One region of the Arthrobacter sp. CDRTa11 genome, then DNA from elsewhere that is predicted to be linked to it. Evidence: riboswitches for the same ligand, from Rfam matches in the RefSeq annotation. Region 1 holds a riboswitch; each other region holds the start of a gene.
The links. A riboswitch is a leader RNA that binds a small molecule or an ion and turns the genes downstream of it on or off. The one in region 1 is predicted to bind S-adenosylmethionine.
Positions count from the first base shown of each region.

Region 1 (5,038 bases):
GCCGGAGCCGAACCGGGGCCGGAGCGGGATGCCGCAGATGCAGGCCGCGGGCCGGTTCATGGGGCGGAGCCCCGGATCGACCTGATCCAGTGCTACGACGAATACGTGATGGGCTACTCGGCCACGAGGCATTACCTGGGAGGCAGCGCTCCCGCGATCCCCGCCGACGGCGCCCTGCTACACGTGGTGCTGCTGAACGGAAGGATGGCCGGTTCCTGGCGGCACACCATGCTGCCCGGCCGGTGCGAACTGGACATCCGCCTGTCCACGTCGGCAGGGTCACACGCCGCTTTTGCCGGTGCGGTCGGAAACACCGATATGGAGCAGGCGGTGGAGGCCGCCGTCGCCGCCTATGGAGCCTTTCTTGGCATCCCCACTGTCCGGAAGGAGTCCGGGGCTAAGCTGGAAGGACACATATGAGAGGCGCAGCACCGTGAACAACCTGTTTTTCTGGATCATCATTTTGTCATTCCTGATACCGATGGGGATGCGGATGTACCGGAAATACGTCAACCGCCGGAACCAGGAACAGAGCTTCTCCGGACGCTACCCGGACCAGTTCCCCGGTCCCCGTCCGGGACCGCAGAGCAACCAGCCGCGCGACGGCTACACCCAGCAGGACTACATGAGCGGCGGCTTCCGCCAGATCAGCAGCCCCGAGCCCCTGCCGCCCAGCCAGCCACTTCCCCCGTTCCAACCATTGCCGGGCCAGCAGCTTCCGACGCCGGACCAGCAACGCCCGCCGTACGGCCAGCCAGTGCCTCCCCGGGACCGGGAACAGGAACCGCAGAAGCCTGCGGCCCCCTCCACTCCCCCGCTGCCGTCGGCCCCGCAGGGCTACCGTGCCCGCAAGCTTGCAGAACTTGACCAGCAGTACAGCAACGGCGAAATGGCCATGGATGAGTACATGGCGCGCCGGGCGGAGATCATGAACGGCTGACGCAAAAAACTTCACGGCCCAGGAGGTTTCCAGCCCGGGAACTTCCTGGGCAAGGAACTTTCCGTGCCAGGAACTTTCCGGGCAGGACTTCTTCTTAGACCAGGAACGTCGTCCTGAGCTGGCTGCCCAGCTGGCCGATTTCGGTGAGGAAGCCGTCGTGGCCGATGGGGCATTCAATGATGTGCACATCAACGTCGCCCGGCAGGGCTGCCGCCAACTCGTGTGACTGGGACGGGAAGTAGAGCCTGTCGCTGTCCACGGCCGCCACAAAGAACCGGGCTGTCGCCGTGGCCAGGGCCTCGTCCAGGGAACCGCGCCCCCGGCAAACGTCGTGGCTCATCAGGGCCTCGGTGATGGCGATGTAGCTGTTGGCGTCGAAGCGCTGGACCAGCTTGTTGCCCTGGTGGTCCAGGTAGCTTTCCACCTGATAGCGGCCGCGGTCGCCCAGAGCCGGTGCCTGGAATGGTGTTTCGGGTGCCTGGGCCAAGCGTCCGAACCTGCCGTCAAGTTCCCGGGCCGAGCGGTAGGTGATGTGGGCTATCCGTCGGGCCAGGGCCAGGCCGTCCTCCGGAGAGGGACCGCCGTAGTAGTCGCCGTTGTTGAAGTTGGCATCCTGGCGGATCGCGAGGGTCTGGGCCTGGGCGAAGGCAATCTGTTCCGCCGTGCTCGCGGCGCCGATCGATACCACGGCACACCGCTCTACCCGCTCAGGGTAGGTCAGGGCCCATTCCAGGGCACGCGCGCCGCCCATGGAGCCGCCCAGGACGGCGAACCAGCTCTGGATGCCCAGCAGGTCAGCCAGCCGCGCCTCGGCAACCGTGCTGTCCCGCAGTGTCACCAAGGGAAAGCGGGAGCCCCACGGCTTTCCGTCAGGGGCAGGCGACGACGGTCCGGTGGAACCGTAGCAGCCGCCCACGATGTTCACGGAGACCACAAAAAACCTGTCCGTGTCCACCGGAGCACCGGGGCCGGCCAGCTGTTCCCACCAGCCCGGTTCATCGGTGTCGCCCCGCGTGACGTGGGTGCTGCCTGTCAGGGCGTGCTCGATCAGGATGGCGTTGGAGGCGTCATGGTTGAGTGTGCCCCAGGTTTCATAGGCCAGGGTGACATCCGGCAGGAAACCTCCGGCTTCGAGTTCGAGTCCGCCGATGGTGGCGAACTGGACCACTCCGTTTTCAGGTACGGCGGTGCGGGAGACGGTAATCGTCATGTGAGGACCTTTTCTACGCGCTTGCCCGCCGTCAAGTGACCGGCAGGCCAGGTCTTCACCCGGGGCACCCCACCGCGGAAGGAGGGTTGCCGGCCAGCAAGCCGGGGCTGTCACTGGCACTCATGACCTGCTTCGAGTGTACGAAACAGCCATGCCTCTTGACCAAGAGTGTGACTGGTTATGACTTTCCCGGCCTGCAGCCCAGGTGCCGGCGACCGCCCGGCTGCATCCGCAGGGCCATAGTCAGCAGACTTCCTAACCATGGTTTCCGGGCCAATGTCCACTCATGACACAAAGTAGAAAGCGGGTAAGGCTACCCTTAGCTGAGAGCCCGATCACAAAGTGCCAAGATGAAGGGCATGCGCATGGATCACGTCTCTTACGCCTGTGAACACGATGGCCTGGCTGCCACAACCGAACGAATTTCGTCCGCCCTCGGCGTCGAAGCCGTGAAGGGTGGAGTGCACCCCCGTTTCGGAACCCGGAACATGATCATTCCACTCGCGGGCCACAAATACCTTGAAGTAGTGGAGGTCCTTGACCACCCGGCATCGGACAAAGCGCCGTTCGGACAGGCCGTGCGTGCACGCTCTGCCGCCGGCGGCGGCTGGATGGGCTGGTGCGTCGAAGTGGACGACCTCGCCCCGTTCGAACGCCGGCTGGGACGCTCTGCCGTCAACGGCAACCGGAAGTTCCCCGACGGCCGCGAACTTGTGTGGAAGCAGATCGGAATCCTGGGCCTCATCGCCGATCCCCAGGTCCCATACATGCTCAAGTGGGAAGGCGATCCCGCCCTGCACCCGTCCAACGCCTATGAAAGCAACGTCAAGATGTCCTGCCTGACCATTGCCGGCTCGGCGGAACGGGTGACCGAATGGCTCGGCGAACCTGTCGAAAAGCCGCTTGAGGATGTAGCAGTGGAATGGGTGGCTCCGCATGGAACCCCCGGCATCCTTTCCGTCACGTTCGAAACCGCCTCCGGGGCAGTCACCATCTAAGCCCTCCCCCGGCCGGTCAACGGCCGCTGGGAACAAACTTCGGCCGCCATCAGCGGGTGCCAATGACGTCACCTGCCGATGGCGGCCGAATTACTTTAACGCCGCCGTCGCTCCTTGGTTTTCTCCCACCTCACCCGAGGCCTACGGCAGACCCAAAGAGGCTGAAGCCAACGAACGCCACAATGTCCAACAGAGCGTGCGCAATCACCAGTGGCATCACCCGCTTTGTCCGGGTGTAGAGCCAGGCGAACACCACCCCCATCACGGCGTTGCCGATGAAGGGCCCAAAGCCCTGGTAGAGGTGGTAGCTGCCGCGCAGCATGGAGCTGGCGAAGATTGCCAGGGGCATGCTCCAGCCGAATTTGCCGAAACGGTCCATCAGGTAGCCCACCACAATCACTTCCTCCACCACCGCGTGCCGCACGGCGGACAGGATCAGCACCGGCACCGTCCACCAGTAGGAATCCAGGGCGCTGGGAATGATGGCAGTGGTAATGCCTAATGCCCGCCCTGCCGCGTAGAGGCCAAGTGACGGGATGCCGATCAGGGCGGCAAGTCCAAGACCCTGCAGCATGTCCCGGCCGGGCCTGGCGAAGTTGAAGCCAAGCTTCCGGAAGGCCGAACCTGCATGTGCGCCGTCCCCCGCCCCCGGTTGCCGCTGGTCGGACAGGAAGTAGATGACCAGCAGGACCGGCACCAGCGCGAAGACGATGTCCAGTAACTGGTAGGTGAGATCGAAGTATTCACGGGTGCTCTGCGAGCGGTTGAGGGTTGAGGTGCCTTCCGCCAGCGGGGCGCGCGTCATCTTATCCAGCAGCTGGACCACGGAGTAGACGGCGGACTGGCCCAGGGACAGCCCCAAGACGATCCAAACTTCAAGGCGCAGCCGACGGCGGGAGGGAACCAACATGCTCCCATCTTGCCTGTAGTTTCTGGTTCTTCGCTGATGCATTACCGGGTCAAAGGGCTGTCAAACAGCTGCGCCGCTCCGGCGGCACCTATGCTTGGGGCTTATGAGTGCGCCCGGGAAAATTATCATGATCCGGCACGGCCAGTCTGCAGCCAACGCCGATACCTCGATCTACAACAGGGTGCCGGACTATCGGATTCCACTGACCGCCCTGGGTGTGGAGCAGGCGAGGGCAGCCGGCGAGCAGATCCGGTACGAGCTGGACGGCCGCCAGGTGTGCGTCTATGTCTCGCCCTACCTGAGGGCCCATCAGACCCTCGAGGCACTGAACCTCGGAAGCCTCACCGAGCGGGTGATCGAGGAACCGCGGCTGCGCGAGCAGGACTGGGCCAACTTCCAGATCAGCGGCGATATTGAAGACCAGAAGGAACTGCGCAACGCGTACGGCCATTTCTTCTACCGTTTCCGGGAGGGCGAATCCGGCTCGGACGTCTACGACCGGATCTCCTCGTTTATGGAAACGCTCTACCGCCACTGGTCCAAGCCCGACTATGCGCCGAACACACTGCTGGTAACGCACGGGCTCACCATGCGCCTGTTCTGCATGCGGTGGTTCCACTGGTCAGTGGAGTACTTCGAGTCCCTCAACAACCCGGACAACGCGGCGGTGCGGACGCTGGTGCGGACCGACCTGAACAAGTACGAACTCGACATCCCGTTCAGCCAGTGGGTGGACCGCAGGGTGGACGAGACTGTGCTGGACGCGCCCCCGGTCATTTTCTAGCGGCTTCCCAGTCGGCGGCCTTTTCACCCATCCGCTTCTCCAGGCAGCGGCTGTCGCGACAGCGGAACTGCGGGGGCCTTACGCGAGTTTCGGCGCAACAATGACTTCGGTGCCGGTGGCCTCAAAGGCCGCCTTATCCTCGGCTGAAATGCCGGCGTCGGTGATAAGGCGTGTGAACTCGTACCCGTCCATGGTG
Region 1 is NZ_CP044532.1:1,639,932-1,644,969, reverse strand. Features, by position in the region: gene F8G81_RS07420 (winged helix DNA-binding domain-containing protein) at 1-420, shown strand, start outside; gene F8G81_RS07415 (hypothetical protein) at 434-940, shown strand; gene metX (homoserine O-acetyltransferase MetX) at 1,035-2,150, opposite strand; SAM riboswitch class IV at 2,163-2,278, opposite strand; gene F8G81_RS07405 (VOC family protein) at 2,510-3,148, shown strand; gene F8G81_RS07400 (CPBP family intramembrane glutamic endopeptidase) at 3,279-4,058, opposite strand; gene F8G81_RS07395 (histidine phosphatase family protein) at 4,186-4,842, shown strand; gene F8G81_RS07390 (DeoR/GlpR family DNA-binding transcription regulator) at 4,921-5,038, opposite strand, start outside.

Region 2 (5,038 bases), 910 kb from region 1:
CAGCTCGTGCGCCAGGTCGAGCGAGCGTTCCACTGACTCCGTCCAGATCGGGTCCGGAACCAAGTCGCTGGATACGACCCCGATCTTTGGGCGGACGAAGCCGAATCCCAGCCGGTGGGCAAGCCTGAGGTCCCGTTGCAGCGCCTCGGCACCTTCGGTTGCTGTCATGCTCCGGCCAGGATGCAGCCGGGTGTCAATCCAGGAGCCGTAATTCGTGGGCTCCAAAGAGTACTTCTCGAGCAGGCCGAACCAGTTGTCCATCCACGCCGGGGAGGGCTCGGGATAGTTGGGGATGTGGCCCTCGCCGAGGATCTCGACGCCGGTGGCGCCCACGTCGGCGACGGCGGCCAAGGCCGTTTCCAGGTCCATGACCGTGCCGTAGTCGCCCATGAAGCTGTACAGGGAAACGCCGTAGCGGAAATTACCGTCTCCGCCTTCCGGTGCCAGCGTCACCTTCCGGCTGACCCGGTGGATGGTGGGCTGGTGCTCGACGGGAATGTAGGACATCCGCAGCCGCAGCTCGATGCTGAGCTCATGGACGCCTTGCGGCAGTCCGCCGTCGAGGGGAACGGTGACCAGGGCAGCTTCCTCCAGGGGCCAGCGGACGCCATCACTTTCCCAGAGTTGCTGCAGTGTGTAGGTCCGCCCGCCAAACGTCCAACGCGGAACGTCGGGGCCAACGTTCACCAGATCGCCAATGCGGACCGCGATGCCGTCAATGAGGGACGCGGCCATACCCCGGTAGGAAGGCATCCGGACCCGGAACTGAAAGCCGGTCACACGTCCGCCTTCTGTTACGTTGCGGAAGCCGACGGACTGGATGAGGTCTCTTTCGAGAAGCATCATTGCTCACTCTCTGTAGGTTCTTAAACAGACTAACAGCATTATGTCTGTTTCACACCTAAGTTGGTGAGGATCCTACTTAAGAGGTTCGCATCCATCCGGGTTTGCCCATTAACGACGCCGGCGGGCCACCTGTTCAGGTGACCCGCCGGCGTCGGACTTTCAGAAACTGTCAGTCATTGATGAGGTCGTTGACCACAATCGTCTGGTCCCGGTCCGGACCTACGCCAATGGCTGAGAAGCGGGTACCGGAGAGCTTTTCCAGGGCCAGGACGTAGTTGCGTGCATTCTCCGGCAGGTCATCCATGGTGCGCGCGGCCGTGATGTCCTCGGTCCATCCTTCGAAGTACTCGAAGATGGGCTTGGCGTGGTGGAACTCGGTCTGGGTCATGGGCATTTCGTCGTGCCTGACACCGTCGACGTCATAGGCCACGCACACCGGGATCTGCTCGATGCCGGTGAGCACATCCAGTTTGGTGACGAAGTAGTCCGTGAAGCCGTTGACGCGGGCCGCATGGCGGGCCAGGACGGCGTCGTACCAGCCGCAGCGGCGGGGACGGCCGGTGTTGACGCCGAACTCGCCGCCCGTCTTCTGAAGGTACACGCCCATCTCGTCGAAGAGCTCCGTGGGGAACGGGCCGGCGCCCACACGCGTGGTGTACGCCTTGATGATGCCGATGGAGCGCGAGATCCGGGTGGGACCGATGCCGGAGCCAACGGAGGCTCCGCCGGCGGTGGGGTTGGAGGAGGTGACAAACGGGTAGGTGCCGTGGTCCACGTCCAGGAAGGTGGCCTGGCCGCCTTCCATGAGCACTACCTTGCCCTCATCCAGGGCCTTGTTCAGGACCAGTGTGCTGTCGATGACCAGCGGCCGGAGACGCTCGGCAAAGGAGAGGAAATATTCAACAATCTCCTCAACATCGATGTCGCGGCGGTTGTAGACCTTGACCAGGAGCTCGTTCTTCTGGCGGAGCGATCCTTCCACCTTCTGGCGGAGGATGGATTCGTCGAAGACGTCCTGGACACGGATGCCCAGCCGGGCCACCTTGTCCATATAGGCGGGCCCGATGCCCCGGCCCGTGGTTCCGATGGCGCGGCTGCCGAGATAACGTTCAGTGACCTTGTCCAGCACCTGGTGAAAAGGCGCCACCAGGTGTGCATTGGCGGAGACGCGCAGTTTGGAAGTGTCTGCACCGCGGGCCTGCAGGCCTTCAATTTCCTGGAACAGGGCTTCAAGGTTCACCACGCAGCCGTTGCCGATGATGGGAACCGCATTGGGGCTGAGAATGCCGGCCGGAAGGAGCTTGAGCTCATACTTCTCACCGCCTACGACGACGGTATGCCCGGCGTTATTGCCGCCGTTGGGCTTAACCACATAGTCGACGCGGCCGCCGAGGAGATCAGTGGCCTTGCCTTTTCCCTCGTCGCCCCATTGGGCTCCTACGATCACGATAGCTGGCATGGGATCCTCCCCCATTCGTTCGGGCTGCATTCCGGTTGATCCACCCTGGTGAGGCAGCAGGTGTTCAGCCGGAAGTCAACGCCGTTCATGAGAATGCCCCGACGGCTACAGTCTGGCGGGCACAGTTGCGGTGGCCTGCCAGGCAAGAGTTCGGGGCTCTTACCAGCCAAGTTTAGCGGATCCCCGGGTTTCTCTACTCGTTCGCAGCAGGCGGGCCCTGGGTTTCTTCGCGCCTGCCACCCGCCCATCCCATGAAACAAACCGGCTGAAACAAACCGGCTGAAATAATCTGGCGAAGTCTTGCCCGCACCCGGCAGATGCCATTAAGTGAGAGTACCCATCCGGAGCGGCCGAGAGACCTGGCTCGCTGACGCCGCAGCAACCACGGGTGCAGGGACAATCCTGTCCGCTGGTGCTACTGCCAGGACCGATGGAAAGGAAGTATCCATGTCCCTCAACACCGACTACATCCAGGTCACGCACGCAGGTTCCCTGCCCCGAACCCCGGAACTCATCGCCGCCAATGCCGCCAAGGAATCCGAGGGCATCACGCCCGAATTCCTGGAGCTGCTGGAGGCCTCGGTGGCGGATGTGGTCCAGCGGCAGAAAGACCTCGGCGTCGACATTGCGAACGACGGCGAGTACGGGCACACCATGTCCACTTCCGTTGATTACGGCGCGTGGTGGAACTATTCCTTCGCCAGGCTGGGCGGCCTGGAACCCACCGACGTGGACAGGTGGAAGGACCCCGTGGTGCATCGCTCGTCCCCGGGGCACATTGTGCTGACCTCGTTTCCGGACCGCCGGGACCGGCTGGCTTTCAACGACGCATACACCGATCCGTCCTCGGGCATCCTGGCGCACCGCAAAAGCGTGACGCAACCGAAAATCGCGGGACCCCTGACCTACACGGGGCATGACCTGGTGGCCTCCGATGTCACCAACCTCAAAAAGGGACTGGCTGCAGCCGGCCTGACCGAAGGCTTTCTGGCGTCCCTGTCCCCCGGTTCGTGCGCCAGGGTAGCCAACGAGTACTACAAGTCGGACGAGGAACTGCTGTACGCCTGCGCCGATGCCATGCGGGAGGAATACAAGGCCATCATCGACGCCGGCCTGACGGTACAGCTCGATGACCCCTCCCTCGCGGAAAGCTGGGACCAGATCAACCCCGAGCCATCGCTGGAGGACTACCTCAAATTCATCCAGCTGCGCATCGAGGCCACCAACTGGGCCCTCCGCGACCTGCCCCAGGAACAGATCCGCCTCCACGTCTGCTGGGGTTCCTGGCATGGGCCGCACACCACGGACATTCCGTTCGGGGACATCGTTGGATCAGTCCTGCAGGTCAACGCCGGGGCCTACTCGTTCGAGGCCGCCAACGTCCGGCATGAGCATGAGTGGCGGGTGTGGGAAAACACCAGGCTTCCGGAGGGCAAGGCCATCATTCCCGGGGTGGTCTCACATGCAACCAACGTTGTGGAACACCCGGATCTCGTCGCTGACAGGATTGTCCGCTTCGCCGAACTGGTGGGCCGGGAGAACGTTATTGCGTCCACGGACTGCGGGCTGGGCGGCCGTGTTCACCCGCAGATCGCCTTCGCCAAACTGGAGGCTCTCGGCGAGGGCGCCCGGCGCGCCAGCCAGCGTCTTTGGTAGGTGCAGCGATCCAGCCGCCCTGTGCCTTCCATCACGGGAAGGCCTTGGGCGCGCCTGCGTTTTGCGGGGCTTGCTAAACTGATAAGGACCGACCAGGAATCGGTCCACTCCACATTTCAAACCATCCCGGAACCTGCCGCGCCACGGTGCGCCCATTTTCCGGATTGGCAGCATCACCGAGCCCCGCAGGAGACATAGCAATACATGACAGCCCTGGCACCTGAATCTTTTCGCGAGCAGCTCATGAGCCGCCGTTACGAACCCAACGTCGCAGCCGTCAACGAGCTGTGCGATTCCCTGCAGAGCGTCAAGCCGGACACCCAAGTTCCCTACGTTGACCCCATGCACGACGTAGATGAATGCCGCATTATCAGCCTGTACTCGAACATCGGCGAAGCGGACAAGTCCGGATTCATTACCGCCGGCGACGACGACGCCGCCACCCGCATGCTGGGCGTCCAGTGGAAACTGGGCCTGCGTCCGGAGTTCGTGATGCCGTGGAACGTCCACCCGTGGCACACCCCTGGCGAGCCCAACGGCAAGTTCACGCCGGACCAGATCGCCTCCGGCCTCAAGCCGCTGCTCAAGTTCCTGGCCCTCGTGCCCCGGGCTTCCGTCATCGTGGCACACGGCACCGAGGCCAACCGCCTGGCCAACCTGCTGCTGAAGACCGAGGTGCCCCTGCTCTGGCGCCGCGGCCTGAAAACCTACAAGGTCCGTTCCCTCAGTGGCCGTGCCTTCGCCGGTACCCCGGCCCGGCAGGAACAGTATCTTGAAGAAATGCACGTGGCCTATGCGGATGCCATGGCGCGCACAGGCCTGACGAAGCCCAGCTAGTCCCCTCCGGTTACGGAGTTAACGACGGCGGGTGGCCACCTTTCCAATAAAGGTGACCACCCGCCGTCGTGCTTTAACGTGCTTTTAACTTCGTTCAGTTGCCTTCGATCGCCGCTTTCGCTGCCGGGTCCGAGTCGTTGAGGAACTTCTCGATCCGTTCCGGTTCCTCGGCTTCGCCGATGGCCGCCGAAGCGCGGCCCAACGAATACAGCGCACGCAGGAAGCCGCGGTTGGGCTCGT
Region 2 is NZ_CP044532.1:726,233-731,270, reverse strand. Features, by position in the region: gene F8G81_RS03430 (C-glycoside deglycosidase beta subunit domain-containing protein) at 1-843, opposite strand, end outside; gene F8G81_RS03425 (adenylosuccinate synthase) at 1,016-2,305, opposite strand; SAM riboswitch class I at 2,640-2,742, shown strand; gene F8G81_RS03420 (cobalamin-independent methionine synthase II family protein) at 2,753-3,961, shown strand; gene F8G81_RS03415 (uracil-DNA glycosylase) at 4,166-4,798, shown strand; gene F8G81_RS03410 (DUF3151 domain-containing protein) at 4,893-5,038, opposite strand, start outside.
Region 2: another riboswitch for S-adenosylmethionine. It lies ahead of F8G81_RS03420 (cobalamin-independent methionine synthase II family protein); the one in region 1 lies ahead of metX (homoserine O-acetyltransferase MetX).

Region 3 (5,038 bases), 1.8 Mb from region 1:
AGGTCACGGTGATGCTGGGGCATTCGGGCGTGGGCAAATCCACCATGGTTAATGCGCTGACAGGTGCCGAACGTGCCACCGGCGGCGTCAACGCGGTGACGGGGAGGGGGCGGCACACGTCATCGTCTGCCCTGGCCCTCAAACTGACTGACGCGCCGGCGGGCAGCTGGATCATTGACACTCCAGGGATCCGGTCCTTCGGCCTGGCGCATGTGGATCCGGACCGCATCCTCCGGTCATTCCCGGACCTCGAACCGGGAACAGACGCGTGCGAACGTGGCTGCAAGCACAACGCCGCCGCGGTCAACTGCGGCCTGGACGCATGGGTGGCCGAGGGCCACGCCGGCTCCACGGGTGCAGCCCGGCTTGCATCACTGCGGCGGTTGCTTGGCACTGATCCGCGGATGGAAGGCCAGGAAACCAAGGAACTCGGCAGCATGGGCTGACGTACGGCCAGCCGGAATCCGCTCACTGTTCGTCGGGTTTTTGCCGCTTTTCCTGCCTTCAGCGGACCGTGTCCGGGAGCGTCGGAACGGTTCGGGACGCCGATGTCCCCGCCCCTGCCTCGCTTTGACGGTAGTTTGGAACCATGATCCAACCCGCTTCGAGCTACAACGATGACTTGCGCCTGGCCCACGTGCTGGCCGACTCCGTGGACGACCAGACCATGAGCCGCTTCAAGGCCCTGGACCTCCACATCGAAACCAAGCCGGACCTGACGCCGGTCACAGATGCTGACAAGGCCGCTGAGGAAGCCATCCGAGGCCAGCTCTCCCGCTCCCGTCCCCGTGATGCCGTGCTCGGTGAGGAGTTCGGCAGCAGCGGACATGGTTCCCGCCGGTGGATCATCGACCCCATTGACGGCACTAAGAACTTTGTTCGCGGCGTCCCTGTCTGGGCCACACTCATCGCACTCGTTGACGAGGGCGAACCGGTGGTTGGCGTGGTCAGCGCCCCGGCGCTCGGTAAGCGCTGGTGGGCGGCCAAGGGCGCTGGAGCCTACATGGGCCGTTCCCTCGCCGCCGCCACCCGGCTCCGGGTATCGGACGTCTCGAAGCTCTCGGACGCGTCGCTGTCCTACTCCAGCCTGGGCGGGTGGAAGGAACGGGGCAACCTGGACGAGTTCCTGGAGCTCACTGAGGATGTGTGGCGGACCCGGGCATACGGCGACTTCTGGTCCTACTGCATGGTGGCCGAAGGGTCTGTGGACATCGCTTGTGAACCGGAGCTGAACCTTTACGACATGGCGGCGCTGGTGCCCATTGTGGTTGAGGCCGGCGGCCGGTTTACCTCCCTCGAGGGAGAGGACGGACCCTTCGGAGGCAACGCCCTGGCCACCAACTCCATCCTGCACTCGGAGGTCCTGAAGAGACTCAATCCCAGCCTGGACGATCTCCTGTCGTCCTGATCACCCGAATTATCAGCGGCGGACGCCTCCAAAAGGAGGCGTCCGCCGTCGTATCTTCGATGAGTAGGCCTATTTCAACGCCACGTAACAAAACCCTTAACATTCGGCCCGGCTTTTTCCCCGCCCGGCCCATGTCCTACGCTCTTAACAGGTCACGAGTGCCAGCGCTAAACCCCGGTTTGCTGGCCGGCAACCCTCCATTCGCGGTGGGGTGCCCCGGGTGACGACCAGGCCGGTCCGGAACGGATGCGGCAAGCGCGGATTCCCGGCACAGGGAGTCCTTTTCAGAGTGAGGTCTCTGTGACAACTGCCACCGTCTCCCCCAATACCGCTGCCCAGGCACGGCCCGGCACATCAACAGCACTGTCCGCTGATCGCCTTGCCATCGCCGGGCGTCCCCTTTCCGCCGTCACCGGAGCGGAGATCCAGGCTCCCCTGATCCAGGGCGGGCACGCCAGGTACGCCAACCTGGACTATGGTGCTTCGGCGCCGGCCCTCTCCGTGGTTTCTGCCTACCTCAACGAGATCCTGCCGTTTTACGCGAGCGTCCACCGTGGTGCCGGCTACGCATCCCAGATCAGCACTTCGGTTTATGAGAACTCACGCAGCATCGTCAGGGACTTTGTTGGCGGCCGTCCGGATGACTCCGTCATCTTCACCCGTAACACCACTGATTCCCTGAACCTGCTGGCCGGCTGCCTTCCGGCCACCGACGGGCGCAACCTGGGCGACGTCCTGTATCTCGACATCGAACACCATGCCAACCTCCTGCCGTGGCAGGGAGTCCCGCACCGCAGTGTCGTCGCCGCCGACACCCTCACCGGTACCGTCGAGGCTATCCGTGCCGAGCTGGAACAGGGCGGGGTGAGCCTGCTGGCCGTCACCGGTGCGTCCAACGTCACCGGCGAGATCCTGCCCATCCGGGCACTGGCGGCACTGGCCCACGAGCACGGCGCCCGCATCGTGGTGGACGCCGCACAGCTTGCACCGCACCGGCGGATCGACATCGCCGCTGACGACGTCGACTACCTGGCCTTCTCCGGCCACAAGCTCTATGCGCCCTTTGGGTCAGGTGTCCTGGTGGGCCGCCCGGACTGGCTCGACGCCGGCACTCCCCACCTGGCGGGCGGCGGCGCTGTCCGGGAAGCCAGGCTGGATGGCGTGAGCTGGGCCACCGGCCCGGCCAGGCATGAAGGCGGCTCCCCCAACGTCCTGGGCGCAGCCACTCTTGCCCGCGCCACCCAGGTCATCGCCGCCTTGGACCAGAACCGCTGGCATGCCCATGAGTCCGCCATCAGGTCCTTCCTGGTGGAAGGCCTTGAGAAGATCGACGGCGTCACAGTCCACCAGATCTTCAAGGACACCGACCCCGAGACCGATACCATCGGCGTCGTGAACTTCTCCGTTGCCGGCTATGACGCGGGACTGGTGGCTGCCTATCTGTCCGCCGAGCACGGCGTCGGCCTCCGTGACGGCCGTTTCTGCGCCCACCCCTTGCTCAAACGCCTTGGTCTTCCTTCCGGCTCCCTCCGGGCCAGCTTCGGACTGGGATCCCGCCTCGAAGACGCCCAACGGCTGCTGGCAGGCATCGAGGAACTGCGACGCACCGGCCTGGGCTGGGACTACGTGGTGGACGCCGGCCGCTGGGTCCCCGCCAATGACACCCGGACTTACCCGTCGTGGGCGCCGAACACCCCCGGCACCGCGGGCGCCGCTCCCTGCATCGAAGACTGACTGCGCCCAAGACTGAACTGCATCTGAGACTGACCTGCGCCCAAGACTGAAGTGCACCCCTTTCAAAGGTCCGGCGTGAGGCCTGCTGGAGGCCTGGTTCGTCGGTACGCGCCCGTGCGGTAAATTCGAAAGATACCCAAGGGCATCAGGCGAAGGAGGCCGCGCGTGGCACGGGGTGGCCCCAAACTTGACCACGGACGCCGTCGGGAACTCGCACAGAGCTTCCAGGACGGCGGCGAGCACTACCAGCGCGTCCGGCCCGGGTATCCCGCGGACTCAGCTGACTGGCTGATTCCCGTCGGGGCCCGGGATGCCGTTGACGTGGGTGCAGGGACTGGCAAGTTCACGGCCTTGCTGCTGGAGCGCGGCCTGGCCGTTTCAGCGGTGGACCCTTCCGCCGACATGCTCAAGCAACTGGCGATCCACTATCCACAAGTGGCGGCAAAGCAGGGTACAGCCGAGTCAACAGGTATGGCGAGCGGCTCCTTCGACGTCGTCAGCGTTGCCCAGGCCTGGCATTGGTGTGACCCGCTGCCAGCCAGCACGGAACTCGCACGGATTCTTCGTCCCGGTGGGACACTCGGCCTTATCTGGAACCAGCTGGACACGTCCATACCGTGGGTCCACCGGCTCTCACGGATCATGCACGCCGGAGACGTCTACAAGCCGGAATTCCGTCCTGTGGTGGGGTCTGAGTTCCAGGGGCTCGAAAGCCATGTGACACGGTGGGAAGACCGGCTCAGCACGGCGGACATCATTGAACTGGCCAAATCCCGGAGCTATTTCCTGAGGGCGGGTGAGGCCACCCGGAGTAAGGTCCTCGCCAATCTCGACTGGTACCTGCACGAGCATTTGGACCACACCGCCGGTGCTGGGCTGGGACTGCCTTACCTGACGCTGACCTGGCGGGCCATCAAGGCATGACGCCGGCTGACCACCGGGTAGGCTTGGTACCGTGAAGACCAGCGCGCCCTCCTCCTCGATCGAGGACTACGTCAAGGTCATATACTCCTTCACGGAGTGGCAGGACAAGCCCATCACGTCCTCCCAGCTCGCCCAGCGCCTGGGGGTGGCAAATTCCTCGGTTTCGGAAATGGTCCGCAAACTCAAGGACCAGGGCCTGGTGGACCACAAGCCGTACAGTGCCATCACCCTGACTCAGGACGGGGTACGGTTGGCCCTGTCCATGGTGCGGCGGCACCGACTAATCGAGACCTACCTTGTCCAGCAGCTGGGGTACAGCTGGGATGAGGTCCACGATGAAGCCGAACTGCTGGAGCACGCGGTCTCGGATACGTTCATTGAGCGCATGGCGGCCAAGCTGGGCAATCCCCAGCGCGATCCCCACGGGGACCCCATTCCTACTGCGGACGGAACCGTGCTGATGCCACCGGCCCGCCTGATGAGCGAGCTGGATCAGGGCCACACCGGCAGGATCACCAGGATCAGCGATGAGAACCCCGACCTCCTGCGGTACCTCTCCGCCCAGGAAATCGACCTGGACGCCGATGTTGAGGTTGTAGGCCGTAAACCCTTCGGCGGGGCCCTTGTGGTGCGGATCCGTTCTGCGGGCAGGAAACAGGAATATGACCTCACCGACGAAGTGACGTCAGCCCTCTGGGTGCACAGCGACCACCCCCACCCTGGCTGCGTCCTCGAGGACCGCTGAGTGAACCAGGCCGCCGGCAGCATGCCGAATTGGCGCGCGTGGCTGGCAGTGGCAGCAGGTGGCCTGGTGGGAACGGAAGTTCGCTACGGCCTGGGCCTTGCCTTCCCTGACGCTCCCGGAGCCATTCCGTGGGCCACACTCTTGATCAACGTTTCCGGGAGCTTTGTGCTCGCGGCACTGACCACCTTCTGGATTGCACGCCCTCACACTGCCTTCTGGCTCAGGGC
Region 3 is NZ_CP044532.1:3,455,831-3,460,868, forward strand. Features, by position in the region: gene F8G81_RS15580 (ribosome small subunit-dependent GTPase A) at 1-446, shown strand, start outside; gene hisN (histidinol-phosphatase) at 590-1,408, shown strand; SAM riboswitch class IV at 1,559-1,672, shown strand; gene F8G81_RS15590 (aminotransferase class V-fold PLP-dependent enzyme) at 1,709-3,142, shown strand; gene F8G81_RS15595 (class I SAM-dependent methyltransferase) at 3,308-4,066, shown strand; gene F8G81_RS15600 (metal-dependent transcriptional regulator) at 4,098-4,811, shown strand; gene F8G81_RS15605 (fluoride efflux transporter FluC) at 4,833-5,038, shown strand, end outside.
Region 3: another riboswitch for S-adenosylmethionine. It lies ahead of F8G81_RS15590 (aminotransferase class V-fold PLP-dependent enzyme); the one in region 1 lies ahead of metX (homoserine O-acetyltransferase MetX).